3 regions of the Intrasporangium sp. DVR genome follow, and region 3 is predicted to be linked to each of the others. Evidence: predicted binding sites of a transcription regulator. Region 3 holds the regulator's gene; each other region holds the start of a gene.
What was found. The regulator HrcA, encoded in region 3, represses chaperone genes, less so after heat shock. The targets are predictions, from matches to a motif close to TTNGCACTCGNNNNNNNCGAGTGCNAA.
Positions count from the first base shown of each region.

Region 1: the regulator HrcA is predicted to act here: its motif matches at 8,013-8,039, upstream of groES (co-chaperone GroES).
Region 2: the regulator HrcA is predicted to act here: its motif matches at 5,233-5,259, upstream of groL (chaperonin GroEL).

Region 1 is NZ_BAABZW010000013.1:118,965-128,965, reverse strand. It holds gene ABWV20_RS10260 (hypothetical protein) at 1-225, shown strand, start outside; gene tsaB (tRNA (adenosine(37)-N6)-threonylcarbamoyltransferase complex dimerization subunit type 1 TsaB) at 273-974, shown strand; gene rimI (ribosomal protein S18-alanine N-acetyltransferase) at 971-1,435, shown strand; gene tsaD (tRNA (adenosine(37)-N6)-threonylcarbamoyltransferase complex transferase subunit TsaD) at 1,428-2,474, shown strand; gene ABWV20_RS10240 (glycoside hydrolase family 3 N-terminal domain-containing protein) at 2,553-3,854, opposite strand; gene ABWV20_RS10235 (nucleoside hydrolase) at 3,935-4,924, shown strand; gene ABWV20_RS10230 (ribokinase) at 4,924-5,748, shown strand; gene ABWV20_RS10225 (DUF427 domain-containing protein) at 5,779-6,609, shown strand; gene ABWV20_RS10220 (class I SAM-dependent methyltransferase) at 6,613-7,851, opposite strand; gene groES (co-chaperone GroES) at 8,193-8,489, shown strand; gene groL (chaperonin GroEL) at 8,604-10,001, shown strand, end outside.
Region 2 is NZ_BAABZW010000018.1:30,020-40,020, reverse strand. It holds gene ABWV20_RS13785 (pyridoxal phosphate-dependent decarboxylase family protein) at 1-1,163, shown strand, start outside; partial or broken gene napA (nucleoid-associated protein NapA) at 1,302-1,625, shown strand; gene ABWV20_RS13775 (GNAT family N-acetyltransferase) at 1,686-2,150, shown strand; gene ABWV20_RS13770 (P1 family peptidase) at 2,147-3,205, shown strand; gene ABWV20_RS13765 (MBL fold metallo-hydrolase) at 3,214-4,137, opposite strand; gene ABWV20_RS13760 (hypothetical protein) at 4,240-4,755, shown strand; gene ABWV20_RS13755 (HIT family protein) at 4,776-5,195, shown strand; gene groL (chaperonin GroEL) at 5,494-7,122, shown strand; gene ABWV20_RS13745 (TasA family protein) at 7,376-7,906, shown strand; gene ABWV20_RS13740 (signal peptidase I) at 7,985-8,563, shown strand; gene ABWV20_RS13735 (Ig-like domain-containing protein) at 8,608-10,001, shown strand, end outside.
Region 3 is NZ_BAABZW010000002.1:1,634-11,634, reverse strand. It holds gene ABWV20_RS02620 (PhoH family protein) at 1-523, opposite strand, end outside; gene ABWV20_RS02615 (S10 family peptidase) at 536-2,167, opposite strand; gene ABWV20_RS02610 (histidine triad nucleotide-binding protein) at 2,169-2,522, opposite strand; gene ABWV20_RS02605 (SigE family RNA polymerase sigma factor) at 2,590-3,192, shown strand; gene ABWV20_RS02600 (Gmad2 immunoglobulin-like domain-containing protein) at 3,189-4,355, shown strand; gene ABWV20_RS02595 (16S rRNA (uracil(1498)-N(3))-methyltransferase) at 4,454-5,197, opposite strand; gene dnaJ (molecular chaperone DnaJ) at 5,205-6,332, opposite strand; gene hrcA (heat-inducible transcriptional repressor HrcA) at 6,447-7,490, opposite strand; gene ABWV20_RS02580 (DUF3097 domain-containing protein) at 7,625-8,515, shown strand; gene ABWV20_RS02575 (aldehyde dehydrogenase family protein) at 8,633-10,001, opposite strand, start outside.

The DNA.
Region 1 (10,001 bases), on a different contig from region 3:
GCGGACGCGGCTCTGCCGTTCACGCTCGTTGTGATCCGGTTCTTCACCGAGTCGAGCGTTGAGGGACCCGCGATGCGGGACCTGCTGGGCACCTCCACCGGGGCCGTGGTGGTCCCGCTCACGGTGCTCGCGCTGCTCTTCCTCGCCGCAGGGTTCCTCGACCGGCCCGCGACCGCTCCGCGCGTGCCGCGGGTGCAGCCGCCGGCCCCCGCCGCGCACAGCTGACGAGCGGCTTTCGGGCCATCCGGTCGGGGCCGGATAGCCTGACCACCGTGCTCATCCTCGGCATCGACACCTCCACCACGGCGATCAGCGTCGCGCTGCACGACGGCGCCCGGGTCGTCGGCGAAGCAGCGACCCTCGACGCCCGGGCCCATGCCGAGCACCTGGCGCCCGGGATCCGGTCCGTCCTCGACGACGCGGGGGCGGCACCGGGTGACGTCACGGGTGTCGTCGTCGGTGTCGGTCCCGGGCCCTTCACCGGCCTGCGCGTGGGGATCGTGTCGGCCCGCACCTTCGCCTTCGCGCTCGGGCTTCCGGTCCACGGCCTGTGCAGCCTCGACGCCCTCGCGCACGAGGCGTGGCTGGGTGGTCGCCGTGGCGGCCTCCTCGTCGCCACCGACGCCCGCCGCAAGGAGGTGTATGCCGCTGAGTTCGTCCTCGACGACCGCGGGCTCACCCGGTTGGCCGGGCCTGTCGTCAGCCGGCCTGCCGACCTCGACATCGCCTGGCGGAGCCTGCCCGCGGCCGGCCGTGGCCCGCTCCTCTACCCGGCCGAGTTCGCGACGTCGGCCGACGACGGGAGCGAGCCCAGCGGCATACGGCTCCCTCGTGACGTGTCGGCGGGCGCCCTCGCCGACCTCGCCGTCCGCCGGCTCGCCACCGGTGACCCGTTGGACGGCCTGGAGCCGCTCTATCTGCGCCGGCCGGATGTCTCGAGCGCTCCACCCAGCCAGAAGTCCACCCTCGGATGAGCGGCGCGCTGCTCCGCGAGCTCGAGTGGACCGACATCGAGTCGGTCGCGGCGCTCGAGACCGACCTCTTCGCCGACCACGCCTGGTCCGCCGAGACGTGGTGGGCCGAGCTCGCCGCCCGGCCCAGACGGGACTACGTCGTCGCGGTCGACGGCGACCGGGTCGTCGGCTACGGGGGCATCGACGTGGCGGGGGAGGTCGCCGACATCATGACGATCGCCGCGGCTCCGGAGGTGCAGGGGCGTGGGCTCGGCCGACGGCTCCTCGACGACCTCGTGCGACGGGCCGAGCAGCACGGCGCGACGGCGCTGCTCCTCGAGGTCCGCGCCGACAACGACCCGGCGAGGCGCCTCTACGAGCGGACCGGGTTCGACGTCATCTCGGTGCGGCGCCGCTACTACCAACCGGGTGACGTCGACGCCCTCGTCATGCGCAAGCTCATCGGAGGTACCCATGGCTGACGAACCCCTCGTGCTCGGCATCGAGACCTCGTGCGACGAGACCGGGGTCGGCATCGTGCGCGGGCAGACCCTGCTCGTCGACACGGTCGCCAGCAGCGTCGACGAGCACGCCCGCTTCGGAGGGGTGGTCCCCGAGGTGGCGAGCCGTGCCCACCTGGAGGCCATGGTGCCGACGATCGAGCGGGCGTGTCACGACGCCGGGGTCGGCCTCCGTGACCTGGACGCGATCGCCGTCACCTCGGGCCCGGGTCTCGCCGGCTCGCTCCTCGTCGGGGTGGCCGCGGCCAAGGCCCTCGCGGTGGCGCTCGACCGGCCGATCTACGGGGTCAACCACCTCGCGTCGCACGTGGCGGTCGACATCGTCGAGCACGGACCGCTGCCCGAGCCGACGATGGCCATGCTCGTCTCAGGTGGACATTCGTCGCTCCTCCTCGTGCCCGACGTCACCAACGACGTCCGGTCGCTCGGCTCGACGATGGACGACGCCGCGGGGGAGGCCTTCGACAAGGTCGCCCGAGTCCTCGGCCTGCCCTTCCCGGGCGGCCCGCACATCGACCGGGCCGCGCGTGAAGGCAACCGGATCGCCATCGACTTCCCCCGTGGCCTGACCTCGGGCCGCGACATGGACCGCCATCGCTTCGACTTCTCCTTCTCCGGCCTCAAGACCGCCGTGGCGAGGTGGGTCGAGACGCGGCACCGGGACGGCGAGTCGGTGCCGGTGGCCGACGTGGCCGCATCGTTCCAGGAGGCCGTCGTCGACGTGCTGACACGCAAGGCGGTCCTCGCCTGCAAGGACCACGGGGTCGACCACCTCCTCATCGGCGGTGGCGTCGCGGCCAACTCCCGCCTGCGGGCGCTCGCGGAGGAGCGGTGCGCGAAGGCCGGGATCGCACTGCGCGTCCCCCGCCCCGGGTTGTGCACCGACAACGGAGCCATGGTCGCGGCGCTCGGGGCGCAGATCGTGGCCAAGGGGCGCGAGCCGAGCGAGCTCAGCCTGCCGACGGACTCGTCGATGCCGGTCGAGCTGGTCCAGTCCTGACCCAAGCCCTGCGGTTCGATGTGATCGATCGGGTCATTCCTCGATCGATCACATCGAATGCGAAGGGTGGCGGGGAGGTCAGTCGCAGCCGACGAGACCCAGAGCCGCCTTGAGCGTCATGATGCGGGTCGCTGCCGCGGAGACCTTCGACGCAAAGCGGGCGTTCGCGCTCATCCGGCTGGTCAGCGCACGATGCAGGGTCGGGACCGTGCTCGGCCGCGCCGTCAGGACGATGTCGCCACCGGCCTCGACGAACCTCGTCGCCCGTTGCCCCACAGGGGTGTCTGCGACGGCCTTGGCGGCGCCGACGTCGTCGGTGACCACGACACCCCGATAGCCCAGCCGGCCCCGCAGCAGGTCGGTCACGATGCGCCGGGAGAACACCGCCTGCACTCCGGGGTCGATGCGGCTGTAGACCGCCGACCCGACCATGACGAGATCCGTCCCGGCCTTGACGCCACTGGCGAACGGACGCAGGAAGCTGTCCGTCCGTGTCGTCGTCCGGTCGACGATCCCGTCCGTCGTGAGGTCGGTGTTGCCCGTGATCCGACCGATGCCGGGGAAGTGCTTGACGGCCGTGGCGACCCGTCCCTGGTGCATTCCCTCGACGAACGCCGCGACCCGGCTGGCCACGACGTCGGGATCGGACGAGAACTGGCGGTCCCACTGGCCGATCGGGTCGTTGTCGCGCCCGATGCTCGCAGGAACCGTGTCGGCGACGGGAGCCAGGTTGACGTTGATCCCGACCGCGTGCAGCTGCTGCGCCCACGTCTTCGCCCGGCGCGCCAGCTCGGTCGGTGCCAGCGACCCCTGGTCGAGGGCGCTCGGGATCCGAGTGAAACCGTCGCCACGGAGCTGCTGGACGCGGCCGCCCTCCTGGTCGGCGGCGAGGAGCAGCCCGGGAGCGCCACCCGAGCCGTCGGCGACGGAGTTGAGGTGCTTCGTCGTGGCCCGGACCACGTCCGCTCCGCCCGACCACCCGCCGAGCAGGATGACACCACCGACGTGGCGGTCGCGGATGAGCCCGTCGAGGCTGCCGCGTGCGGCGTTGGCGTCGAGCCCGACCATGATGAGCTGGCCGGCGCGCTGTGCCGCGGTCATGTCCTGCACGATGGCGCGGGCGCACCGCTCGGAGCTCGGGTCATCCGGCGGTGGGGAGGTCGGGCCGGAGGATGGTGCGGGGGAGGTCGGCGTCGCCGTGGACGATGCGGTCGTGGCACCGGTGGCAGCCGGTGTGGTCGCCCCGGCCGGCGCTGACGCCGCTCCGGTCGGCGCCACCGGGGTGGGCGTGCCGCTCGGGCCGGTGCACGCCGAGGCGAGCGCGGCGACCACCAGGGCGGCGATGGTGGACGATCGGGAGCGGTTGCGAGGTCGGGTCACGAGCACGCCCCGCCCATACCCACGGAGCCGTGGGTCTCCGGCCTCGACGGGGGACGGGTTCGGGGCGATACCTTGCCGATGTGACCGGAGAGCCGAAACCGATCGTCCTCGATGTCGACACCGGGGTCGACGACGCCTGTGCACTCCTGCTGGCCGCGACGCATCCTGCCCTCGACCTGCGTGCGGTCACGTGTGTCGGTGGCAACGCGCCCGTTGACGACGTCGTCCGCAACACCCTGAGCGTGCTCGAGACGGTCGGGCGGACCGACGTGCCGGTGTCCCGCGGGGCGGCCCGGCCCCTGCTCGAGCACCCGCACGACGCGAGGCACGTCCACGGTGACGACGGCATGGGCGACCTCGGTTGGCGGCGCCCGACCGTGCAGCCCGACACCCGTCACGCCGTCGAGCTCTTGCGCGACGTCTGCCTGGCCGCCGCCGCCTCCGGCGAGCACGTGACGGTCGTCCCGACCGCGCCGATGACCAACATCGCCCTGCTGCTGCGGACCTACCCTGACGTCGCCCGGGGGATCGCGGAGATCGTCTTCATGGGTGGGGCCGCTCAGGTGGGCAATGCCACCGCGTCGGCGGAGTTCAACGTCTTCCACGACCCGGAGGCCGCCGCCATCGCGCTCGATGCGGCAGCGGAGCTGTCCATCCCGGTGACGATGTACGGGCTCGACGTCTTCTACGACCCGGTGGTGAGCCGCGAGCAGGCAGCCGAGCTCGTCGCGGTGGGCGGCGGCACCGGGGCCGAGCTGGCCGGCCGGCTGATCCAGTTCCAGTGCGACCGCTTCGGTCGCGATGCGGCGACGATCGGCGACGCCGGTGCGGTCTGCGCCGTCATCGACCCCGATGCCCTGACCACGCAGGTGCTGCCGATCCGGGTCGAGCTCGCCGGCCACTGGTCCCGGGGCCGCACGATCGTGGACCGGCGCGACTGGAGCGGCGACCTGTCCCACGACCCGCACGGTGAACCGCCGGTTCGGGTGCGAGTGGCGCTCGGCGTCGACCACGACCGCTACGTCGACCTGTGGCGAGAGTCGATCCTTCGCCAGGCGGGGGCTCGCTGATGGGGCGCGTCGCCGTGCTCGGCTCGCTCAACGTCGACGTGGTCACCCGGGTGGCTCGGCTGCCGGGGCCCGGTGAGACCGTCCTCGGCGAGTCGGCCGGACGGTTCGCCGGCGGCAAGGGCGGCAACCAGGCGATGGCCGCCCGACGCGCGGGGGCTGACGTCGTCATGATCGGTCGGGTCGGTGCCGACGACGCCGGCGCCGCCTACCTCGACCGGCTCAACCGCCACGGTGTCCGCACCGAGGTCCCGCAGTGCGCCGACGCGCCCACGGGAACCGCCTACATCACCCTCGACGAGCACGGCGAGAACGTCATCATCGTCGTCCCCGGAGCCAACGAGCGGGTCGAGGAGCAGTCCGTGACCGCCGCGGCCCTCGGCCCCGGAGACGTCCTGCTGTGCACCCTCGAGGTCCCCGCTGCCGTCGTCGCGGGGGCCGCCCGGCAGGCAGCGGAGGCGGGCGCCCGCGTCATCATCAACCTCGCGCCGTACACCTGGTTGCCCCACGACGTCATCGATCTCGCCGACCCCCTCGTCGTCAACGAGTCCGAGATGCGCGAGCTCGCCGACTCCGACCTCATCCCCGGGTCGCTGCTCGTGACGTTCGGGGCAGCGGGGGCCAGGTGGGACGGGGAGGAGGTCAGCGGCATACGGCTCGATGACGCTGACGTCGTGGACACGGTCGGTGCCGGCGACGCCTTCTGTGGTGCCCTCGCGGCAGCGCTCGCGGCCGGCGGGACGCGGCGGGAGGCCCTCGAGGCAGCCAACCGCGCCGGGGCCGAGGCGGTCCAGTGGACGGGAGCCCAGCCTGACGCGGCCCTGTGAGCCGGCTTCTTCGCCGCGATACGGTGGCGCATGGCCCTGCGAATGACGAGGGTGCTCGGTCGGGCCCTTCCCGAGCTGCGCACCCACCCCGTGGAGAAGCGGGTCCGTGCGGTCCTAGCCGGCGTGACGATCGTCGACTCCACACGGGCGCGGCTCGTCTGGGAACCACGCCGAGTCATCCCGAGCTATGCGGTGCCGGCGGCGGACATCGCGGGTCGGCTCGTCCCCTGGGACGCACCGGTGGGCAGCGATCAGGCCGCGGCAGTAGGGAGCGACGGCCCGCCCGTCCTCGACCCGCGCACGCCGTTCTCAGTGCACACGGCGCCCGGGTCTCCGCTGACGGTCCGGGGCGGATGGGGCGACCTCCCAGGCGCGGCGTTCCAGCCTGCCGACCCGGACCTCGACGGATACGTGGTGCTGGACTGGGACGCCTTCTCGCAGTGGACCGAGGAGGACGAGCCGGTGATGGGCCATCCGCATGACCCTTTCAGCCGTATCGACTGCCTGCGCAGCTCCCGACACGTGGTGATCGCGGTCCACGGCCAGATCCTCGCCGACTCACGACGGCCCACGCTGCTCTTCGAGACGGGCTTGCCGGCGCGCTACTACCTGCCGAGGGAGGACGTCCGGCAGGACCTGCTCGTCCCCTCCGACACGCACACCGTCTGCGCGTACAAGGGCGTCGCCACCTACTGGTCGGCGCGGGCGGGCGACACGATCGTCCCCGACCTGGCGTGGGCCTACGAGGATCCGCTTCACGACGCGACGCCCGTGGCCGGTCTCATCTGCTTCTACGGTGAGCGTGTGGACCTCACCGTGGACGGGGTGGCCGTCGAGCGGCCGGCGACGCCGTGGTCCTGACGCTCAACCCGGGGTGACGACCAGCGCCACCTGGTGCCCGGCCACCCTGGTGAGGACGAGGGTCGCCTCGGAGCCCCCCTTGCCGCGCCCGGTCATCTTCAGCTGCCGACGGAGCAGGTCAGCGTCGAGCGTGACCCCCCGCTTCTTGATCGTGACGCGGTCGTGGCCGTGGTCGCGCAGCCATCGTGACAAGGCCTTGGGGGAGAGCGGCATGGCCTCGAGGACGCGGTAGCGCCGTGCCCACGGGATGTCGTATGCCGCTGGGCTCGTCACGTACCCGACGCCGGCTCCCAGCTCGGCTCCGTCCACCGCGGCGACCAGGGCTGGGGTCAGGCCGGCCCGGATGACGGCGCGATCCGGCTCGTAGAGCCACTCGTGGAGGGACGTCAACGACGGGAGAGCCGGCGTCTCGCGTGCCGGGGCCGCCTCGGCCTCCGTGATGACGTGGGTGGCGTCGGCGGAGCACACCGCGGCGGTGCGGCCGGGCTGGGTGACCACGGCGCCCCACCACACCGCGCACTCGAGCACCTCGCCGTTCCACGAGCTCCACTGGGCTTCAGCACCGGGCGGCAGGGCGGCGTGGGGGAAGGCGGGCGAGAGCTTGGCGCCGGCCGCCGGGGCCTGGGCGGCGAACTGCTGCACCTCGTCCCAGGACGGCGAGATGGCGTCGAGGGAGAAGACGCGCTTGGCACGGCCCCGGATGTCTGCCACTCCCGAGACGCGCCGGGCGGGGTCGAGCCAGACGCCCAGGTGGCGGGTGGCCTCGCCGAGGGGGAGCCGGACCTCGTCGGCCCGGGCGCACGTCACCCGTGCACCCGGCCAGTGGCGCAGGTTGGCAGCGGCGACGCGCGCGGTGGTCGGATCCGAGTCGACGGCCCGCACGAGCAGGTCGAGCCCGGCGAACGCCATCGCGTCGGACCCGATGCCGCAGCCGAGGTCGTAGGCCTCGCGGACACCGGCCGCGGCGAACCGGTGGGCGTGGCGTGCGGCGAGGGAGAGGCGGGTCGCCTGCTCGAGGCCGTCCGGGGTGAAGAGCATCCCGGCGGCGAAGTCGCCGAACTTGTCACGGGCCCGCGCTCTCAGTCGGGACTGCGCCATGGCTGCTGCGACGAGCTCGGGGTCGAAGGCCTCGCGGAGCTTGTCCTGGAGCTGCAGTGCGCTGGACTCGTCATAGGGCGGCAGGGACTGGAGCAGCGCCCAGCCCTCTCCAGCGGCGAGCCGATCGACCATCGCAGCATCCATGCGGGAATCCTCGCAGGCGCGGCCGGGCTGGGCCGGGGCGGGCGCCGGGGAGCGAGCCCAGCGGCATCCGGCATGGGGTGTCTCGCGCCACGGATCCGGCCACGCGGGCCTTTCACGGTCCCCTCGGCGGAGGCCCGGCAAGGGCCCTGAGCCGCCGTGTGTTGGCACTCGACTTGACCGAGTGCTAACTGAAACCTAGATTTCTGCTTGTTGGCACTCTCACCTCGAAAGTGCCAGTTCTCTCCGGAGAACGGCCGACCCCCGCGACGGCGGCCAGCCTCACGGAGATCAAGAACGCGTCCAGACTGAACATTCGACATCCCGAAGGGAAGGTCACCACCGTGTCGGTTTCCATCAAGCCGCTCGAAGACCGCATCGTCGTCAAGTCCCTCGAGGCCGAGCAGACCACTGCGTCCGGCCTGGTCATCCCGGACACGGCGAAGGAGAAGCCGCAGGAGGGCGAGGTCCTCGCCGTCGGCCCCGGTCGCTGGAACGAGGACGGCGACCAGCGCGTCCCGCTCGACGTCAAGGTCGGCGACAAGGTCATCTACAGCAAGTACGGCGGCACCGAGGTCAAGTACGGCGGCGAGGAGTACCTCATCCTCTCCGCCCGCGACGTCCTCGCCGTCGTCGGCTGAGTGCCTGCCAGCAGTCACATGCTCTGACCGCACCCCGGTGGCGCCCCTCGGGGTCGCACCGGGGTGCGGTTCATTCGCCCACCGTTTCGCGCACCACCTGCCAGAAGGAACACCATGGCCAAGCAACTGGAGTTCGACGACTCCGCCCGAAAGTCCCTGGAGCGCGGCGTCGACGCGCTCGCCAATGCCGTCAAGGTGACGCTCGGCCCGAAGGGCCGCAACGTCGTCATCGACAAGAAGTGGGGCGCTCCCACCATCACCAACGACGGTGTCACGATCGCCCGCGAGATCGAGCTCGAGGACCCCTACGAGAACCTCGGGGCCCAGCTCGCCAAGGAGGTCGCCACCAAGACGAACGACATCGCCGGTGACGGCACGACCACCGCGACGGTCCTCGCCCAGGCGATGGTCAAGGAGGGCCTGCGCAACGTCGCCGCCGGGGCCGCCCCCGCCGCCCTCAAGCGCGGCATGGACAAGGCCGTCAGCGCGGTCAACGACCGCCTGCTCGAGATCGCCCGCGACGTCAACGGCAAGGAGGAGATCGCCTCGGTCGCGACCCTCTCCGCGCAGGACTCGACCCTCGGCGCCCTCATCGGTGAGGCCTTCGACAAGGTCGGCAAGGACGGCGTCATCACCGTCGAGGAGTCCTCGACGACGGCGACCGAGCTCGAGTTCACCGAGGGCATGCAGTTCGACAAGGGCTACCTGTCGGCCTACTTCGTGACCGACACCGAGCGCATGGAGACGGTCCTCGAGGACGCCTACGTCCTGATCAACCAGGGCAAGATCTCGGCCGTCGCCGACGTCCTCCCGGTGCTCGAGAAGGTCGTCCAGTCCGGCAAGCCGCTGCTGATCATCGCCGAGGACGTCGAGGGCGAGGCCCTGTCGACGCTCGTCGTCAACAAGATCCGCGGCACGTTCACCGTGGCGGCCGTCAAGGCGCCCGGGTTCGGGGACCGCCGCAAGGCCATGCTGCAGGACATCGCGATCCTCACCGGTGGCCAGGTCATCGCCGAGGAGGTCGGCCTCAAGCTCGACCAGGCCGACCTGACCGTGCTCGGCCAGGCCCGTCGCGTCGTCCTCACCAAGGACAACACGACGATCATCGACGGCGCCGGTGACGCGTCCGAGGTGGCCGGTCGCGTCAACCAGATCAAGTCCGAGATCGAGCGCACCGATTCCGACTGGGACCGCGAGAAGCTCCAGGAGCGCCTCGCCAAGCTCGCCGGTGGCGTCTGCGTCATCAAGGTCGGCGCGCACACCGAGGTGGAGCTCAAGGAGAAGAAGCACCGGATCGAGGACGCCATCTCGGCGACGCGCGCCGCGATCGAGGAGGGTATCGTCGCCGGCGGCGGCACGGCCCTCATCCACGCCGCCGAGGTCATCGACGGGCTCGGGCTCGAGGGTGACGAGGCGACCGGTGCGACGATCGTCCGCAAGGCGGTTCAGGAGCCCCTGCGGTGGATCGCCGAGAACGCCGGACACCAGGGCTACGTCGTGACCTCCAAGGTG
Region 2 (10,001 bases), on a different contig from region 3:
CCCCGGCGTGCCTGTCGACCGATCACCCGCGCTACCTCTCCTTCATCCCGTGCGCGCCGACCCGTGAGGCGGCCGCGTTCGACGTCGTCGTCGGCGCCTCCTCTGTCTACGGCGGGTCCTGGCTCGAGGGGGCCGGCGCCGTCTACGCCGAGAACCAGGCGCTCCGCTGGATCTCCGACCTCGCCGGGCTGCCCGAGGAGGCCGGCGGGGTCTTCGTGCCGGGAGGGACCGTCGGCAACCTTTCCGCGCTGGTCGTGGCGCGTGACACCGCACGCAACCGGGCGCGGGCCGAGGGCACGGGGGCGCGGCCGTGGCGCATCGCGGCGACCGACAACGCCCACTCGTCCGTCGTGTCCATGGCGGCGGTCATGGACGCCGAGGTGTGCGGCGTCCACGTCGACGAGAAGCTCCGGCTGACCGGCCCCGAGCTGCGCAGGACCCTCGAGGAGCTCGGACCCGAGACGTTCTTCGCCGTCGTCGCGACGGCCGGCACGACCAACTTCGGCGTGGTCGACGACCTCGAGTCCGTCGCGGACGTGTGCGAGGAGTTCGGGCTCTGGCTGCACGTCGACGGCGCCTACGGCGGCGCGGGACTGGCCGCCCCCTCCGTGCGGCACCTCTTCAACGGGATCGAGCGCGCCGACTCCTTCATCGTCGACCCGCACAAGTGGCTCTTCGCACCGTTCGACTGCTGCGCCCTGATCTACCGCGACCCCGAGCTCGCCCGGGTCGCGCACACCCAGGAGGCCGGCTACCTCGACGTCCTCACCAAGGCGACCGAGTGGAACCCGACCGACTACTCGATCGGCCTGACCCGTCGGGCCCGCGGGCTCCCGCTCTGGTACTCCCTCGCCGTGCACGGGACCGACGCCTACGTCGAGGCCATCGAGGGGACGCTCGACGTCATCCGGCACGCTGCGCGCGAGATCGAGCACCGGCCCCACCTCGAGCTGGTCCGCGAGCCGGACCTGTCCGTCGTGGTGTTCCGGCGCCTCGGCTGGGGGCCGGAGGACTACCAGGCCTGGACGGACCGGATGCTCGCCGCGGAGTTCGCCTTCGTCGTGCCGACGACGTTCCGCGGCGAGACGCTGACCCGGTTCGCCGTCGTCAACCCGCACACGACGAACGAGGACGTCACGGCCATCCTCGACACGATGTCGTGACGTCCCCGAGTGAATGACACTCATGTGATTCACCGTCTAAGGTGGGTAGTGGAGCCAACGCGATCGAGTTCACGGGATGGACATCTTCCCGATTGGAAGAGCCAGGCGGGGAGTCGTTACCGTTTCGCACGACCAGCCGACAACCGGCGCAACTCAGAGACAGGGACCATGAGCACAGAACACGCCACGGAGCAGACGCACCACTCCGAGAGCGAGCTCAGTGACCGGGACCTCGAGATCCTGGCCTTCGAGCGACAGTGGTGGAAGTACGCCGGCTCCAAGGAGCAGGCCATCAAGGAGCTCTTCGACATGAGCTCCACGCGCTACTACCAGGTGCTCAACGCCCTCCTCGACAGCCCGGCCGCGCTCGCGGCCGACCCCATGCTGATCAAGCGGCTGCGCCGGATGCGGACGAGCCGGCAGCGGGCACGCACGAGCCGCCGCCTCGGCTTCAACGCCTGAGGCCCCCTTCCCGGGTGTCGCGACCTGCTGTGACGGTGGGGAGCGTGGTTCACTTCCCCCATGGCCGACGTCGTGGTTCGCCGCGCGGGAGCCGATGACGCCTTCATCGTCGCCGCCCTGCACCTGCAGTTCGCCCGCGAGCTCGGCCTGCCGTCCGAGCCGGGCTACCTCGACCGGTTCGTCGACGCGTGGCTGGCCGAGCGCCCCGACCGGCCCACGTGGATCGCGGAGGCCCGCCGCCAGCACGCCGGCATCCTCGAGACGCGCCGGATCCGGGCGCTGCCCTGGCCTGGGCGCAAGGACGTGAGCTGGCTCCACGTCGGTGGCCTCTTCGTGATCCCCGACTGCCGTGACCTCGGGGTGGCGCGGGCCCTCACCGAGGCGATGATCGAGTGGTCGCGCTCCACCGACGTCAAGTGGATCCGGGTCAACGCGCCCGACGAGAAGGAGCAGCAGTTCTACGAGCGGCTCGGTTTCAGCTCGCCGGGCCGGCTGATGGAGTTCGACCTGAGGGACCCCGAGTGAGCGCCCAGAGCCGGCCCGGACCGACCAACTCCGTCGTCGACGTCGCCGGCATCCGGGTCGGCCACTGCACGAGGGACGAGCCCGGCTGGCTCACGGGCGTCACGGTCGTCGTGGCGCCCCCCGGCGGCGCCGTCGCCGGCGTCGACGTCCGCGGCGGGGGACCGGGCACCCGCGAGACCGACCTGCTCGACCCGCGCAACCTCGTCGACCGGGTCGACGCGATCGTCCTCGGCGGCGGCAGCGCTCCGGGCCTGGGGGCCGCGGACGGCGTCGTCGAGGGGCTGTTCGACGATGGCCGGGGCTGGCCGACCCGCGAGCCGGGCCAGGTCGTGCCGATCGTGCCGGCCGCGATCCTGTTCGACCTCGGGCGGGGCGGCACCTGGCGCCACCACCCGCGCGCGAACGACGGCAGAGCCGCCTACGACGCCGCCGTCCCGTCCGTCGCCCAGGGCTGCGTCGGGGCCGGCACGGGGGCCCGCGTGGGCGGGCTGAAGGGAGGGGTCGGCACCGCGAGCGTGGTCCTGCCGTCGGGCGTGACCGTCGGCGCCATCGTCGCGCTCAACGCCATCGGGTCCGCTGTGGACCCGGCCACCGGCAGGCCGTATGCCGCTGGGCTCGGCCTCGAGGGCGAGTTCAGTCACGTCGGGGTGGCGTCCCCGGAGGAGTTGGCCGAGGCGGTCCGCCGGGCCGAGTCCCTCCCGGACCGGATGGCCGGGTTGCCTGCGATGGCGACGACGATCGGGGTCATCGCCACCGATGCGACGTTGACGAAGGCGCAGTGCCAGAAGCTTGCCGGCGTCGGCCACGACGGCTTCGCCCGGGCGATCAAGCCGGTCCACACACCGTTCGACGGCGACACCCTCTTCGCCATGGCGACCGGTGCGCATGACCCGGTCGAGGCTGTCGACCTCATGCTGCTGATGGAGGCGGGCGCCGACTGCGTCTCGCGGGCGATCGTCCATGCCCTGCTGGCCGCGACCTCGGTGGACCGCTCCGGCGACGGGGGCCTGGCCATCCGCTGCTGGTCGGAGGCGTTCCCCTCGGCGCTCGCCTGAGCTCCCGGTCAGTCCGGCCCCGGGCGCGCGCTCGAGGCTGTCGATGCGGTCGCGCTCGTCGATGCGGCCGCGTCGCCGCCGTCCTGCGCAGCGTGCAGCCACCCGCGACGGAACGCCGAGTCGAGCCGGTCCAGGGCGTACGGAAGCCTCGAGTCCGGCTCCGCGACGGCGGCCTCGAGCGACCAGCCCGCGGCGCGACGCTCACGGATCACCTGGCCGACCGTCGCGACGGCGTCGCGCTGGCTGCGGACGAACTCGGCGTCGACCGGACTGCCGTGTCCGGGCACGACGACGCTGTCGGCGTCGAGCCAGCCAAGGTGCTCGGTCAGCGTGCCCGCCCACTCGAGCGGCCAGCAGTCCTGACCGAAGGACGGCGGTGCCGACTCCTCGATGAGGTCGCCGAGGAACATCGCCCCGGCGTCGGCGACGTGGACGCTGATGTCGCCGTCGGTGTGACCGCGCCCGGACCAGGTCATCGTCACCACGCGGTTGCCGAGGTCGATCGTGGCACTGTGCCCGAACGTGCTGTCCGGCGCCCGGACCGCCGTGGCCAGCACCTCGACGACGTCGCGTGAGGTGTAGCCCGCCTCGGGCCCGTCGCCGGGGTCGGCGCGGAACAGCGACTTGATGCGCTCGACGTCGGCGTCGAGCGACCGCGCGACGTTGGCGTGGGCGTGCACCGTCGCCGCGGTGAACGCGCCGTTGCCGAACGTGTGGTCGAAGTGGACGTGGGTGTTGACGACGTGGCGCACCTCGATATCGGCGCCCAGCCGCCGGATGTCGTCGAGGACCTCGAAGCCCTGCAGGCTGCTCGCCCTGGTGTCCACGACGACGGCGCCGTCCCGACCCAGGACGAGGCCGACGTTGACATCCCACTGCGGGTAACGGGCCACGAACACCTGGTCCGCCACCTCGAGGAAACCCGAGCCCATCACCGCGACCTCCCGCGTCGTCCTGCCCTATCGGTGCCCGTCACCGTATCGGGAGGGGCCGAAATGCGCACGGGGTGCCCGTTTCGTCTACCTTGGTGTGCCATGCGTGCGGAGATGAAGGCCAGAGAGCGAGCAGCCAGACGGCGCCGCAACGCGGTCGTCGCCGCCGGACTGGCGGTCGTGGCGCTCCTCGGCGGACTGATCCTGTGGTGGCCGGACGACAGCCAGTGGCGGGAGCAGCCGCTGTCCTCGGGCCTCATCCCGACGACGCTCGGGTCGGAGTGGACGCAGGAGCCGGCGCCGGGTGACTGGCGGACCGTGGCCGGGCAGGGTGGGGCGACGGCGACGACGACCCCCCGTTCGACCGCCGGGACGGCCCCCCCGACCTCGAGCGCTCGCGCCACGTCAGGGTCCGAGCCGGAGCCCACCACTGACCCGACCGAGCCGCCGCCGGCGCCGAGCCCGACCGTCACGCCCAGGCAGTCGGAGACGACCACCACGACGTCCGAGCGGCCGTCCAAGCCGTCGAACCCCAACAAGCCGACCAAGACGCCCAAGGCGGGCGCCGAGGCGCAGGCGGCGGACTGCTCGGTCGAGCTCTTCGGGGTCTGCCTCTGAGCCATGGCACGCTGGGCGCCATGGACTGCACGTTCTGCGCGATCGCGGCCGGCGACCTCGCCGCCGACATCGTCCTCGACGAGCCGCACTTCGTCGCGTTCCTCGATCGCAGACCGGTCTTCAAGGGCCACGTCCTGCTCGTCACCCGGGCCCATGTGCCCACCCTGCTCGACCTGCCGGACGGCCTCGAGGCGGGCCTCACGCGCGCTGCGCGTCGACTGGCCGCGGCGGTCGTGGGTGGGCTCGGCGCCCAGGGCACCTTCGTGGCGATGAACAACGTCGTCAGCCAGTCGGTGCCCCACCTGCACGTCCACGTGGTGCCGCGCACCAAGGGGGACGGGTTGCGGGGCTTCTTCTGGCCGCGCACGACCTACGCCAGCGAGGAGGAGGCCGCCTCGTATGCCGCTCGGCTCGCTTCCGCCCTGCCTGCCCCGTCCTGATACTGACGGCCGGTGCCGTCACCTCCTTCGCCGAGGGTTTGCACTCTCCCCATGAGAGTGCCAATAATGGCGTTAGCACTCTCCTCGTGGGAGTGACAGAAATGGGCCGCACCACGAGGGGCCGTTTTCCCAGCGACGTGAGCTGCGGGAGCCGACCTCGTCCGTCGCGGGCGTCGTGCGGGCCACCAACCAACGTATCGAGTGACGCAGGGCGTGACGATCGACCGAGCCCCGGCGAGGGAAGACCGGAGCGCCCACCGCGTCAGTCGTAGCAACTCGTGTGGGAGGAACCACCCGAATGGCCAAGACCATTGCGTTTGACGAAGAGGCGCGTCGCGGCCTCGAGCGCGGCATGAACATCCTTGCCGACGCCGTCCGCGTCACGCTGGGCCCGAAGGGCCGCAACGTCGTCCTGGAGAAGAAGTGGGGCGCACCCACGATCACCAACGACGGTGTCTCGATCGCCAAGGAGATCGAGCTCGACGACCCGTACGAGAAGATCGGCGCCGAGCTCGTCAAGGAAGTTGCCAAGAAGACCGACGACGTCGCCGGTGACGGCACGACGACGGCGACCGTGCTCGCCCAGGCCATGGTGAAGGAGGGCCTGCGCAACGTTGCCGCCGGCGCCAACCCGATGGCCCTCAAGCGCGGTATCGAGAAGGCCGTCGAGGCCGTCTCCACGGCCCTGCTCGACTCCGCCAAGGAGATCGAGACCAAGGAGGAGATCGCCTCCACCGCCTCCATCTCCGCGGCTGACGAGGAGATCGGTGGCCTCATCGCCGAGGCGATGGACAAGGTCGGCAAGGAAGGCGTCATCACCGTCGAGGACTCCAACACCATGGGCCTCGAGCTGGAGATGACCGAGGGGATGCGCTTCGACAAGGGCTACATCTCCGCGTACTTCGTCACCGACACCGAGCGGATGGAGACCGTCCTCGACGACGCCTACGTCCTCGTCGCGAACTCCAAGATCGGCTCCGTCAAGGACCTGCTGCCCCTCCTCGAGAAGGTCATGCAGTCCGGCAAGCCGCTGCTCATCATCGCCGAGGACGTCGAGGGCGAGGCCCTGGCCACCCTCGTCGTGAACAAGATCCGCGGCACGTTCAAGTCCGTCGCCGTCAAGGCTCCGGGCTTCGGTGACCGTCGCAAGGCGATGCTGACCGACATCGCCATCCTCACGGGTGGCCAGGTCATCTCCGAGGAGGTCGGGCTCAAGCTCGAGAACGCCACCCTCGACCTGCTCGGCAAGGCTCGCAAGGTCGTCGTCACCAAGGACGAGACGACCATCGTCGAGGACGCGCAGGACCGCAGCGCGATCGAGGGCCGGATCGCCCAGATCAAGGCCGAGATCGAGAAGTCGGACTCCGACTACGACCGCGAGAAGCTCCAGGAGCGCCTCGCCAAGCTCGCCGGCGGCGTCGCCGTCATCAAGGCGGGTGCGGCCACGGAGGTCGAGCTCAAGGAGCGCAAGCACCGCATCGAGGACGCCGTGCGCAACGCCAAGGCTGCCGTCGAGGAGGGCATCGTCGCCGGTGGTGGCGTCGCCCTCATCCAGGCCGCCAAGGTGCTCGACACCCTCACGCTCGAGGGTGACGAGGCCACCGGTGCCAACATCGTCCGCGTGGCGGTCGAGGCCCCGCTCAAGCAGATCGCGATCAACGCCGGTCTCGAGGGTGGAGTCGTGGCCGAGAAGGTGCGCAACCTCCCGCCGGGCCACGGTCTCAACGCGGCCACGGGCGAGTACGGCGACCTGCTCGCCGCCGGCATCATCGACCCGGTCAAGGTGACGCGCTCCGCGCTGCAGAACGCTGCGTCGATCGCGGCGCTCTTCCTCACGACCGAGGCCGTCATCGCCGACAAGCCGGAGAAGGCCTCTGCGGCTGCTCCGGGCGGCGACATGGGTGACATGGGCGGCATGGGCTTCTGATCCAGCCCTGACCTTCCACTCCGGCGAGTGCCGGACGCGCGACCTATCGCGCGTCCGGCACTCGCCTTTTTCGCGCCCTGCGCGGCGCGCGGGCCCGTCCGGACGGCACCTGCAGACAGTTGTGGGACTTCTGTAGCAAACGGTGGAGGTGGTGGGGAAATCGCGTGGGGAACCGGTGGAGGACGCCTCCGTAGCGTTTCTTCTGTCGCAACAACCCACTTCGCAAGCAACGCGAATCCACCCAGGAGCACCCATGAACAGCAAGAAGATCCTCGTCCCCCTCGCCACCCTCGTCGCCGCCGGCGCCATCGCCGTCGGGTCCGGTGCGACCTTCACCTCCACGAGCAACAACACGATCAGCTCCGTGGCCTCGGGCACCCTGACCCAGAGCAACTCCAAGGCGAACGCCGCGATCTTCAACGTCGCCAACATCAAGCCGGGCGACACGGTCATCGGCAAGGTCACGATCACGAACACCGGCACCCTGCCGGGCACCTTCAGCCTGAAGAAGGTCGACTCGACGAACACCTTCTCCAACAGCCTCAACCTCAACATCACCAACCAGACCACGGGTGTCGTGGTCTACAACGGTCCGTTCGGCGCTCTCGTGGATGGCACGGCCAAGGACCTCGGCGTCTACGCCGCCGGCGCGAGCAACACCTACGTCTTCACCGTCACGTTGGCCCTCTCGGCCCCCGACGCCGACCAGGGCAAGATCGCCTCGGCGGGCTTCACCTGGGACGCGGTCCAGCTCCTCGAGCCGACCACGTACGACCAGTCCTGAGCTGACCGGGGCGCCCCGATCTCTTCGGGGCGCCCCGCTCCCGTCCCGCCCCTGCGCTGCCCGCCTGAAGGAGTCGTCATGAGCTCAACGCCCGCCTCCGCCCGTCGCCGCCGTGGCGGCCGGGTCCTCGGCCTCGTCACCAACGTGCTGCTCGCCCTCGTCACCCTCGCCGGCCTGGCCTACCTCGCCCCCGGCGTGCTCGGCTACGAGCGGTACGTCATCACCGGCGGCTCGATGTCCGGCACGTTCGAGAAGGGTGCGCTCGTCCTCGAGCGGCCCGTCGCCGTGGCCGAGCTGCAGGTCGGTGACGTCATCACCTACGTTCCGCCGGCCTCGAGCGGTGTCTCGACCCTGGTCACGCATCGCATCACGGAGATCACGTCGTCCGAGACCGGTCAGCCCGTGCTGCGGACCAAGGGTGACGCCAACGCCGACGTCGACCCGTGGACGTTCAGCCTGAACGCTCCCACGCAGCCCGTCGTCGAGGTCGCCGTGCCGCACGTCGGTTGGGCGCTCATCGCCCTGGCGGACCGACAGGCACGGATGCTCGTCATCGGCATCCCCGCGTCGCTCGTCGCCCTCTACAGCCTCGGCCAGCTGTTCTTGGCCGTCCGGCCCGCTCGACGGCGCGGGCAGCTCGACCTCGCCTCGCACTGATCGCCCGAGCCCGACCACCTGAGAACGCAGCACAGGAGCCCGACATGAGCACCCGCATCCTCCGGACCGCGCTGGCCACCATCGTGGCCGGCGCGGCCCTGCTCGCGCCGACGGGCTTCTCGACCGCTGCGTTCACGTCGTCGTCGAGCAACACGGCCACCGTGCGAGCGGCCGTCGACTGGACGCCGCCGAGCGTGTCGCTGCAGAACCCGGGCACGCCGGTCAAGGACACGGTCACCCTGACAGCGGCCGCCTCCGACGCGGAGACGGGGGTCAAGGACGTCGCGATCCAGCACTTCTCCACCAGTGGCGGCTGGGTCACCATCTGCACGGTGACCCAGGCGCCGTACACCTGCGCCTGGAACACCAAGACGCTGACCGACGGCAGCTACTCGCTGCGCGCGGTCGCAACGGACAACGCCGGCTACACGTCCACGTCGGCGACCGTGCAGACCACCGTGGCAAACAACCTCCTCGTCGTCCTCGCGGACCCCGGCGACTTCGTGCGCGGCTCCGTCGCCCTGCAGACGACCCTCTACAACGCCGGCGGGACCACCTACACGGTTCGGGTGGAGTACGCACCGGCGGGCACGACGACGTGGAAGTCGATCTGTTCGAACCTGGCTTCGCCCTACGCCTGCACGTGGAACACGCCATCCTTCGCGAACGGCTCCTACGACCTGCGCTCGGTCGCCGCGGCCGGCTCCACCACCACCGTGTCCGCGATCGTTCCCGACGTCATGGTGGACAACCAGGCCCCGACGGTGACAATGTCGGACCCCGGCTCGCCCTTGAGCGGTGTCAGGACGTTCGCGGCCTCGGCGTCGGATGCCCATTCCGGCCTGGCGCAGGTCGTCATCGAGTACCAGCGCTCGGGCGGGACCTGGCAGCCGCTGTGCTCCCTGGTCGTCGAGCCGTGGAGCTGCGTCTACGACACGACGAAGCTGCTCGATGGCACCTACTCCTTCCGTGCGGTCGCGACCGACGCGGCCGGGAATGCAGCCACCTCGCCCAGCGTCACCAACCGGGTCATCGACAACACCGTGTCCTCGGTGACCATGCTCGACCCGGGTGCCTTCCTGAGTGGACGAGCCACGCTGGAGGCCGCGGCCAACTCGACGGCCGGTGTGACGAGCGTCAGGATCCAGCGCGCCCCGAGCGGCTCGTCGACCTGGACCGACGTGTGCACCGTGACCACCTCGCCGTACCGGTGCACCTGGGACACGACGACGGCCCCTGACGGGCTGTACGACTTCCGCGCCGTCCTCCTCGACGGCACGGGCGCGACCACGACCTCGGCCGTCGTCAGCAGCCGGCGGGTCGACAACACGCCGCTGCGCGGGTACGACGTGCAGACCGCCAACGGCGGGGCGACCGCGGGCAAGCTCGAACCGGGCGACACCCTCACCTACACCTACAACGACCAGGTCGCGCTCGG
Region 3 (10,001 bases):
GTTTGGCCTGCAGGGCCGCGACGGCCTTCGCCATGGCGAGATAGGTCTTGCCGGTGCCCGCGGGACCGATGCCGAAGACGATCGTGTGCTCGTCGATGGCGTCGACGTAGCGCTTCTGGTTGAGGGTCTTGGGTCGCACGGTCCGCCCGCGGTGGCTGACGATGTTCATCGTCAGGACGTCGGCGGGTCGCTCGACCGTCTGGTCGCGCAGCATCGAGATGGAGCGCTCGACGGAGTCGCGGTTGAGCGGCTGCCCCGCCTCGACGATGACGAGGAGCTCGTCGAGGAGCCGGTCGATGATCTCGAGCTCGCCCATGGGGCCGTGGAAGGTCATCTCGTTGCCACGCACGTGGGTGTCGACCAGCGGGAACTGTCGCTCCATGGTCCGCAGCAGCTCGTCGCGCGGCCCGAGCAGGGACACCATCTCGATCGGCGGTGGGATCTCCCTCGTCAGCAGGTGTGGCTCGCGGGACTCGGCCGTGATGGGAAGGTCGGTATCGAACGGGTCGTCGTCGTCACTCATCGTGCTCAGAGTCTACGTGGAGCCGGCGGAGGACCTCACCACGAAATCGGCGAGGTCACGACTCTGCTGCACCCGCGACGGCTCGTGGACGTACATCATGTGCCCGGCCTCGTAGTAGGCGTGCTCGATGTTGGCCCGGAGTGACTCCGGCAGCCGGAGCTTGGCGAGGACGTCCTCCGCCGCGAAGTGCGGCGTGGCCCCGTCGTAGTAGCCGTACGCGACGTGGACCCGCAGGTGCGGATTCTGGCGCAGGGCCCGCTCCAGACGCTCGGACACGTCGACCGGCCGGCCCTCGAAGTCCTTGAACGACCACGGCTGCACCCGGCTCGTGATCTGCTCGTAGTGCAGGTCGGAGGCATAGCCCAGCTCGTCGCGCACGTAGTGGTTCCAGGCCGCGGCGTACGGCCCCATGATCGCGTCGGAGGACGGGTCGGCGTCCATCCCCTCGGCGATGGCGCTGGCCGCAGGACCGGTGAACCGGCCGTCCAACCGCCCGACCGAGAGCCGTCGGTCGCGGAGCAGCTCGGTGAAGAAGCGCCAGTGCTCGATCCGCAGGTCGCAGCGGTCGACGTAGTCCTCCGACAGCCCGGAGAGCCGCGCGAGCGTGGTGACGGCCGCCGCCCGCTCGGGCGAACTCAGCCGGGCACCTCGGGACAGGACCCACGGCAGGTCGCGAGCGGCATACGCCTCCGCCTCGTCGAGCACCGAGCGCAGCGACCGGCGGCCGTGCTTGCCGTGGTAGTGCGCGATGGCGGCGTACGTCGGGAGGTAGAGGGCATGGGCCCGGTCGTTGCGCTGCTTCTCGAAGTCGATCGACGACAGGTCGAGCACACTGCTGATGAGGATGAGGCCGTTGAGGTACATCCCGTAGCGGTCCTGCAGATGGGCGGTCAGCGCCGCGCCGCGCAGGGTGCCGTAGGACTCCCCGGCGACGAACTTCGGGGACATCCACCGCTGGTTCCGTGAGGTCCAGAGCCGGATCAGCTCGCCGACGTGCTCGATGTCGCGCTGGTACTCGTGGTAGTCCCCTGGCTTGCCCCCCTCGACGGCGCGGGACCATCCCGTCGACATCGGGTCGATGAACACGAGGTCGGCGACGGTGAGCAGGGATTCAGGGTTGTCGACGAGGCCGTACGGTGGCGGCCGGAGTGCGCCCACGTCGCCCATGACGACCCGCCGGGGGCCGAGCAGGCCCAGGTGGAGCCAGACGCTCGAGCTGCCCGGCCCTCCGTTGAAGGCGAAGACGACCGGCCTCGTGTGCGGGTCGGCGCCGTCGAGGACGTAGCTCGTCATCGACATCTCGGCGCGGGCCGGGTGGCCCTTGAACGTGCCCTTGTCGTGTTCCTCCTCGCGCAGCACGACCCGCCCCGCGGTGGCGGTGTACTTCAGCCGGCGTCGACCGACCCGGAGCACGTGGTGGGTCGTGACGAGGTCGTCCCTCGGCTCGGGCTTCTGCGATGCCTTGTCCTTGGTTTCCTTGCCGGGCTCCTCGTCGGTCTCGGCCCGGTGCTGCTGCGTGCCGGCGCTCGGCGTGACCGACGCCTCCTCGCTGGCCGCGCTCGCTGAGCCCGCCTCGTCGGGCGTCTCAGCGCCCACCTCAGCGCCCACCTCAGCGCCCACCTCAGCGCCCACCTCAGCGCCCACCTCAGCGCTCCGTGAAGGTCTTGCCACCGAGCACGTGCCCGTGCGCGTGGAAGATCGTCTGGCCCGCATGCGTGCCGGTGTTGAACACGAGGCGGTGGTGCTCGGCGATGCCCTCGCGCTCGGCGACCTCGGTGACCAGCTCGAAGAGGGCCGCCAGGTCGTCAGGGGCGTTGGTCGCGAGGGCCCCGACGTTCGGCTCGTGGCGTCGCGGCACCACGAGCACGTGGACGGGCGCTGCCGGGTTGATGTCCCGGAACGCGATGGCCCGGTCGCTCTCGGCGACCCGCTCCGACGGGATCTCTCCGTTGACGATCTTGCAGAAGAGGCAGTCGTCCTGCTGTGGGGTGGCGGTCATGTCGCCACCCTAGGCACGTCAACCGACGCGTGCACCTGCGCGTCCTTTCAGCGTGAGAACGTGGACCATGGCTGCGAGTCGGCAGGATGCCACGGGTGGGGCGAGCGACCTTCCCGAGGATGCGGACCGGGCCATCACCGAGCTCTACGCCGCGCACTGGCACCGGCTCGTCCGGCTCGCCTGGCTGCTCCTCCACGACCAGCTCGCGGCCGAGGACGCGGTGCAGGACGCGTTCGTCGCGACCCACCGCAGCTGGTCCTCGATCCGTGAGACGGGCCGAGCGGTCGGCTACCTCCACACGGCCGTCGTCAACACCTGCCGTTCGGCACAGCGCCACCAGGTCGTCGTCGACCGGCAGAACGCGCGCGAGGCGGGTGCCGCCGACGTCCCCGGACGCGGCAGCCTCGACAGCGCCGAGACGCAGGTGCTGTATGCCGCTGAGCGCGCTTCCATGGTCAGCTCCCTCCGCGCCCTCCCGCACCGGCAGCGCGAGGTCCTGGTCCTCCGGTACTACCTCGACCTCTCCGAGGCGCAGATCGCCGAGACGCTCGACATCTCGCCCGGGTCGGTCAAGGCCCATGCGCACCGAGGGCTGAGCACCCTGCGCGCCCAGCTGTCCCCCCAGCGCCCTTACTCGGGCCCCGACGTCACCGAGGTGGAGCAGTCATGAACCCTGACGACAGCCGGCGCCGCAGCCGTCACGAGGACGAGACGGTGGTGATCGGCGTGAACTTCACCGACATCGAGGCCACGCTGCGAACCACCCTGGCGGACGACGCACGCTCGATCGAGCCCCGCGAGCGTCTCGAGGCCGTCCTGTCGCAGGCCCACTCGGCTCCTGTGGCCGGTGCCCGCACGCCACGACGGTGGCTCGTCCTCGCTGCAGCGGCCGCCGTGGCTCTGGTCGCCGGGGGGACCCTCTGGCTCGCCGGCCGGCCGACCGCCCTGGTTCCGGTCCCGGCCGGGACCACCACGAGCACGAGCACGCCGACGACCTCGCCCTCGCCGTCCTCGCCCTCGAGCACGGCCAGCCCCCCGACCAGCAGCGCACCGCCCTCGCCGAGCGGCGCTTCGGCGTCGACCACGGCTGCCCCGGCCGGCTCCATCAAGGGCGTGCCGGTGTATTGGATCGGAGAGACCGGCGGGGCGCCCCGGTTGTTCCGGGAGTTCCGGACCGTGCCGGACGAAGGCGGCCCGATCCTCTCGGCGCTCTATGCGATGACCCGTGAGCAGCCACTCGACCCGGACTACGTCACCCCGTGGGCGCCAGCGTCCAGGATCACCGTTGCCCTGAGCGGCTCGGCGCTCGTCGTCGACCTGGACGGTGACGCGATCTCGGCGACGAAGGTCGGCAGCCAGGTCGCGGAGCGTGCCGTTCAGCAGCTCGTCTACACGGCGACGGCCGCCGCCGCCATCGCGAAGACGCCGGTCTCGACGGTCACCGTCCTCGTGGAGGGCGGGCCCGCGGACCTCTGGGGTGTCGTACGAGTCGGCCGGCCGACGGCGCGAGCACCGCAGGTCGAGGTCCAGTCCCACGTCTGGGTGCTTGCTCCCGCGGAGGGACAGGACTTCGACACCGGGCGCGTGACGTTCCGTGGCTACGGCACCTCGTTCGAGGCCAACTTCCGGTGGCAGATCGCCAGGGCGGACGGCTCGGTCGTGGCCGAGGGGAACGCCATGGCCGGCACGGGAACGGGCGGTTTCGGTGAGTTCGAGTTCGAGCGGACTCTGCCGCCCGGCGACTACGTGGTGACGATGTCGACGGACGACCCGTCCGGTGGGGCCGAAGGCGGCGGCGCCCAGGTCGACACGAAGACCTTCACGGTCCGCTGACCGGTCCCCCACACCCCGCAACACACCCGCTTACCGCGTGCCCATGCCGGTCATAGGCGGCGGAGGCACGCGGTAAGCGGGTGTGTTGCGGGAACGGGTCAGAGCCAGCGCGACCTGGCCATGAGCACGGCCAGGGCGGCCGGGCCCGCGGAGGACGAGCGCAGGATCGTCGACCCGAGCCGGACGGGCCGAGCGCCGGCTGCGACCAGGGCGTCGAGCTCGCGCCCGGAGATCCCACCCTCGGGGCCGACGACGACGAGCACGTCCCCCGACAGCGGCAGGTCCACCGCGGCGAGCGGCTCGGTCGCGTCCTCGTGCAGGACCAGGCAGACGGCCGCCTCCGCGACCCGGCCGACCAGAGCGGTCAGGTCGACCGGGGAGGACGTGAGCGGCATACGGGACCGGCGGGACTGCTTTGTCGCCCGGGTCACGACGGCGGCCCACTTGGCAAGCGACTTGGCTGCGCGGTCGCCCCGCCACACGACGACCGAGCGCTCGGCTGCCCACGGGACGACCTCGTCGACGCCGAGCTCCGTGGCCGCCTCGATCGCCTGCTCGTCGCGGTCGCCCTTGGCGAGCGCCTGAACGAGGACGAGGCGCGACTCCGGCTCCGGCTCGTCCTCGACCGCGACGACCCGGCCACGCACCGAGGTCCGGTCGACCGCCTCCGCCTCGGCGAGCACCCGCCGCCCGGCCCCGTCGGCGACGTAGTAGCGCTCGCCCGGACGGAGGCGAACCACCGTCGCCGCGTGTCGTCCCTCGTCGCCGGCGACCAGGACCGTCGAGCCGGGGGTGACACGGGCGAGCTCGGCCGCGTCGCCGAGGAAGAGCTGGTGGGTCACCGGACCCTCACTTCTCCTTGAAGGCGTCCCGAATCTTGCCGAAGATGCCCTTGTTGGGCGTCAACCGCCCCTCGGGTCGCTCCTCGCCACGCAGGGCGGCGAACTCCCGGAGCAGCTCCTCCTGCTGGTCGGTGAGCCGGGTCGGGGTCAGCACCGTGGCATGGACCAGCAGGTCGCCGCGACCGCCGTGACGCAGGTGGGTGACACCCAGCCCGCGCAGCGTGAAGACGTCGCCGCTCTGCGTCCCGGCCTTGACCTCGAGGTCCTGCATCCCGTCGAACGTCGAGAGCTTGAGAGTCGTGCCGAGAGCCGCCGCCGCCATGGGCAGCTCGATCGTGCAGTGGAGGTCGTCGCCGCGCCGCGTGTAGGTCTCGTGGTTCGCCACGCGGATCTCGACGTAGAGGTCGCCCTTGGGGCCGTTGCCGGGACCGACCTCGCCCTCGCCGGTCAGCTGGATCCGGGTGCCGGTGTCGACGCCGGCCGGGATCTTCAGTTTGAGGGTGCGCCGGGTGCGGACGCGACCGTCGCCGGAGCAGTCGTGGCATGGGTCGGTCAGCGTCGAGCCGTAGCCCTGGCAGTTGACGCACGGCCGCGAGGTCATCACCTGGCCGAGGAAGCTGCGCTGGACCTGCTGGACCTCGCCGCGGCCCTGGCAGACCGGGCAGGTCTGGCGACCGGTGCCCGGCTCGGCTCCGTCGCCGCCGCAGCGGGAACAGCCGATCGCGGTGTCCAGGGCCAGCTCCTCCTCGGACCCGAAGACGGCCTTGGCCAGGTCGATGTCGAGCCGGACGAGCGCGTCCTGCCCGCGTTGCACCCGAGGGCGCGGGCCGCGCGTGCCGGCCGTGGCGCCGGCGCCGAAGAACGCATCCATGACATCGCTGAACGAGAACCCCGGGCCCGCGCCGAAACCGGCGCCGGCGGTGGCGAACGGGTCGGCGCCGAGGTCGAAGGACCGACGCTTGTGCGGGTCGGAGAGGACGTCGTAGGCCTGCGAGACGCGCTTGAACTCCTCCTCGGCCTCGGGCCCCTGGTTGACGTCAGGGTGCAGCTTGCGGGCGAGCCGACGGTAGGCCTTCTTGATCTCCTCTTGACTTGCATCGCGGGAGACTCCGAGGACGGCGTAGTAGTCGTTCAAGCGGGTGGTTCCTGTCATCTTCGTCTGGCGTCAGGTCTGGTGACTGGCGGTCGGTGGGCAGTGGGGCTGGCGCGACGGTGCACCGGGCGACGAGTCACCCTGTGCAACGCCTGGTCATCCGTTGTTGTTCTCGTCGAGGATCTGGGACACGTAACGGGCCACGGCCCGGACCGAGGCCATGGTGGTCGGGTAGTCCATCCGCGTGGGGCCGAGCACGCCGAGGCTGGCGACGCGCTCCATCCCCGAGCCGTACCCCATCGACACGAGCGACGTCGTCTGGAGGCCGGAGACGGGGTTCTCCGAGCCGATCCGGACCCGGATGGCGTCGGGGTCGTCGCCGAGCTGACCGAGGAGGCGCAGCAGGACGACATGCTCCTCCAGCGCCTCGAGGATCGGCGCGACGGAGGTCGCGAAGTCTCCTCCCGACCTCGCCAGGTTGGCCTGGCCGGCCAGGACGACACGCTCCTCGCGCTCCTCGACGAGGGCGTCGCCGAGCGCCGAGACGATCGCCTCGACGACGGGCCGCTCGTCGGCCGGAGCGTCGTCGACGAGCCGGCGCAGCTCCGTCGCGGCTGCGGTGAACGGCACGCCGGCGGACACCTCGTTGAGAGAGGTGCGCAGCCGCGCGACGAAGGCCTCCGCGTCGGAGCCGGTCGGCAGGTGGCGGGCCTCGACGACCCGCTGCTCGACCCGCCCGGTGTTGACGATGAGGATCACCATCAGGTGCGCGGTGCCGACGGGGACCAGCTCGATGTGGCGCACCGTCGAGCGGGTCAGCGAGGGGTACTGCATGACCGCGACCTGCCGCGTCAGACCCGCCAGCAGGCGCACGGTCCGGTCGACGACGTCGTCGAGGTCGACGGCGCCCTGGAGGAACTGGCTGATCGCCCGACGCTCGCCGGAGCTGAGGGGCTTGAGCTGGCTCAGCCGGTCGACGAACACCCGGTAGCCGGCGTCCGTCGGGACCCGTCCCGCGGAGGTGTGGGGCGCGTGGATCAGCCCCTCCTCCTCGAGCTGGGCCATGTCGTTGCGGACCGTGGCGGCGCTCACCCCGAGGTGGTGCCGGTCGACGAGCGCCTTGCTGCCCACGGGCTCGGAGGTCTGGACGTAGTCCTGCACGATGGCGCGCAGCACCATGAGTTTGCGCTCCTCGCTCATCGCTCACCTCCTCTGGCACTCTCGTCGATCGAGTGCCAAGTCTACGTCGTTGCCCACGCTGCGGCGAAAGCCGAAGCCCGCCGGGCCACCCGCGTGGCGTTCCAGCCGGGAGCCAGCCCGGCGGCATACCCTCCATGATCGTGTCCACCCACGATCGTTACGGCCGCGACGTCCTCTCCGGTGACTGGCGGGCCCCCAGGCGCGGGCGCTCCGTCGATGTGCCGGCTGAGCCCGGGACCGTCGTCGAGGAGGTCGAGACGGGTTGGGTCGGGGCGGTGGTCCGCGTCGAGAAGGCCGGTGGCATGCATGTCGTGCACCTCGAGGACCGCCGCGGGCGGGTCAAGGCATTCCCCCTCGGGCCCGGCTTCCTCATCGACGGACGCCCGGTGACCCTGACCAAGCCGGTGGCAGCCGCTGCGGCCGACCTCGCCGCGGCCAGGAAGGCAGCGGCGCGCACGGCGAGCGGCTCCGTCGCCGTGCACGACGCCGCCGCGAGGGTCGCCAGTGGCTCCAGGATCTATGTCGAAGGACGCCACGACGCCGAGCTCGTCGAGAAGGTGTGGGGCGACGACCTGCGCATCGAGGGCGTGGTCGTCGAGATGATGGACGGGGTCGACGACCTCGCCGGGATCATCGCCGACTTCCGCCCGGGGCCGGGCCGGCGACTGGGCGTCCTCGTCGACCATCTCGTGCCGGGCACCAAGGAGGCCCGGATCGTCGACCAGGCGCGGGCGCTCCCCGGGCTGGCTCAACACGTGCGGATCCTCGGTCATCCCTATGTCGACGTCTGGCAGTCGGTCCGGCCCGCGCGGCTCGGGTGGGAGCACTGGCCGGCAATCCCGCGCGGCACCTCCTGGAAGCACGGCATCTGCGCGGCACTGGGCTGGCCCCATGCGACCCAGGCCGACATCGCGCGCGCGTGGAAGCGGATCCTCGGGACGGTGCGTAGCTATGCCGACCTCGAGCCGGCTCTGTTGGCGAGTGTCGAGGAGCTGATCGACTTCGTCACCGAGCCGACGGCCTGAGCGCGGCAGGGCCGCGGCGGACCCCGCGCGGGCGTGCCCGCCGCCGCTCACCCACTCCCCCCGATCCGCATCCGTGGTACCCAGTGACTCGCCGGGAGGGTCAGTGACGGAGCGGTCTCAGGGCCGTGGTCGCGCGATGAAGCGCCGCACCAGCTTTTCCTGAGCGGAGCTGAACGGTGGGTAGATCGCGGCGAGCAGGTCCGGCTTGGCCGGCACGTCGATCACCGCCTTCGCATGGCTGAAGAGGGCCACTGACTCCTCCCCGTGGTACTTCCCCATCCCGCTCGCCCCGACCCCCCCGAAGGGCAGGCTCGGAGCGCCCATGTGGACCAGCGGTGCGTTGAAGTTCAGCCCTCCGGAGGAGGTGTCGCGGATGAACCGCCGCTTCGTCTCGGCGCTGCCCGTGAACACGTAGAGGGCGAGGGGCTTGTCGCGCGCGGTGATGAACTCAACGGCCTCGTCGACGTCGCGGACCTCGACCAGCGGCAGGATCGGCCCGAAGATCTCCTCCTGCATGGACAGGTGGTCTCCGTCGACGCCGTCGAGCACGGTCGGCTCGATATAACGGGTCTCGGTGTCGACCGCGCCACCTCGGAAGACGTGCCCTGTGGTGATGAGGTCGGTCAGGCGCCCGAAGTGCCGCTCGTTGACGATCCGCCCGTAGACGTCCGACTGCGAGGGGTCTTCACCGTAGAAGTCACGGATCGCCTTGTCGAGCAGCGGTTTCAGGGCATCGAGGACCGGGCGTGTGGCGATCACGAAGTCCGGCGCCACACACGTCTGTCCGGCGTTGGTGAACTTCCCCCAGACGATCCGGCGAGCCGCCGTCTCCAGGTCCGCACCCACGTCGACGAACGCCGGGGACTTGCCTCCGAGCTCGAGCGTCACGGGCGTCAGGTGCCGGGCCGCGGCCTCGAGCACGACCCTCCCGACGGCGCCGTTGCCGGTGAAGAAGATGTGGTCCCAGGGCTGGGCGAGCAGCTCGGTCGTCTCGGCGGCCCCACCCTCCACCACGCGGACCGCGGCAGGGTCGAGATACTGCGGCAACAGCCTCGCCAAGGCGGCCGACGTCGCCGGCGCCAGCTCACTCAACTTGAGCACCACCGCATTACCCGCGCCGAGAGCGCCCGCGAGGGGTGCGAGCGACAGCTGGACGGGATAGTTCCACGGGCTGATGACGAGGACGACGCCGAGGGGCTCGCGAACGACCTTCGCCCGGGCGGGGCGCAGCCACAGCGGGATCGACGCACGTCGGGGCCTGATCCACGACTTGAGATGGCTGAGCATGTACGTGATCTCGTTGGAGGTGAAGCCGAGCTCAGTGATCCACGCCTCCGTGACATGTTTGCCCAGGTCGCTGGTGAGCGCCTCCGCGAGCGCCCCCTCCTGCTCCGCCAGCATGCGCCGCAGCCCGGTGAGCTGAGCGATGCGCCAGGCGAGCGGCTTGGTGATGCCGGTCCCGAAGACGTCGCGCAGGTCGTCGAGG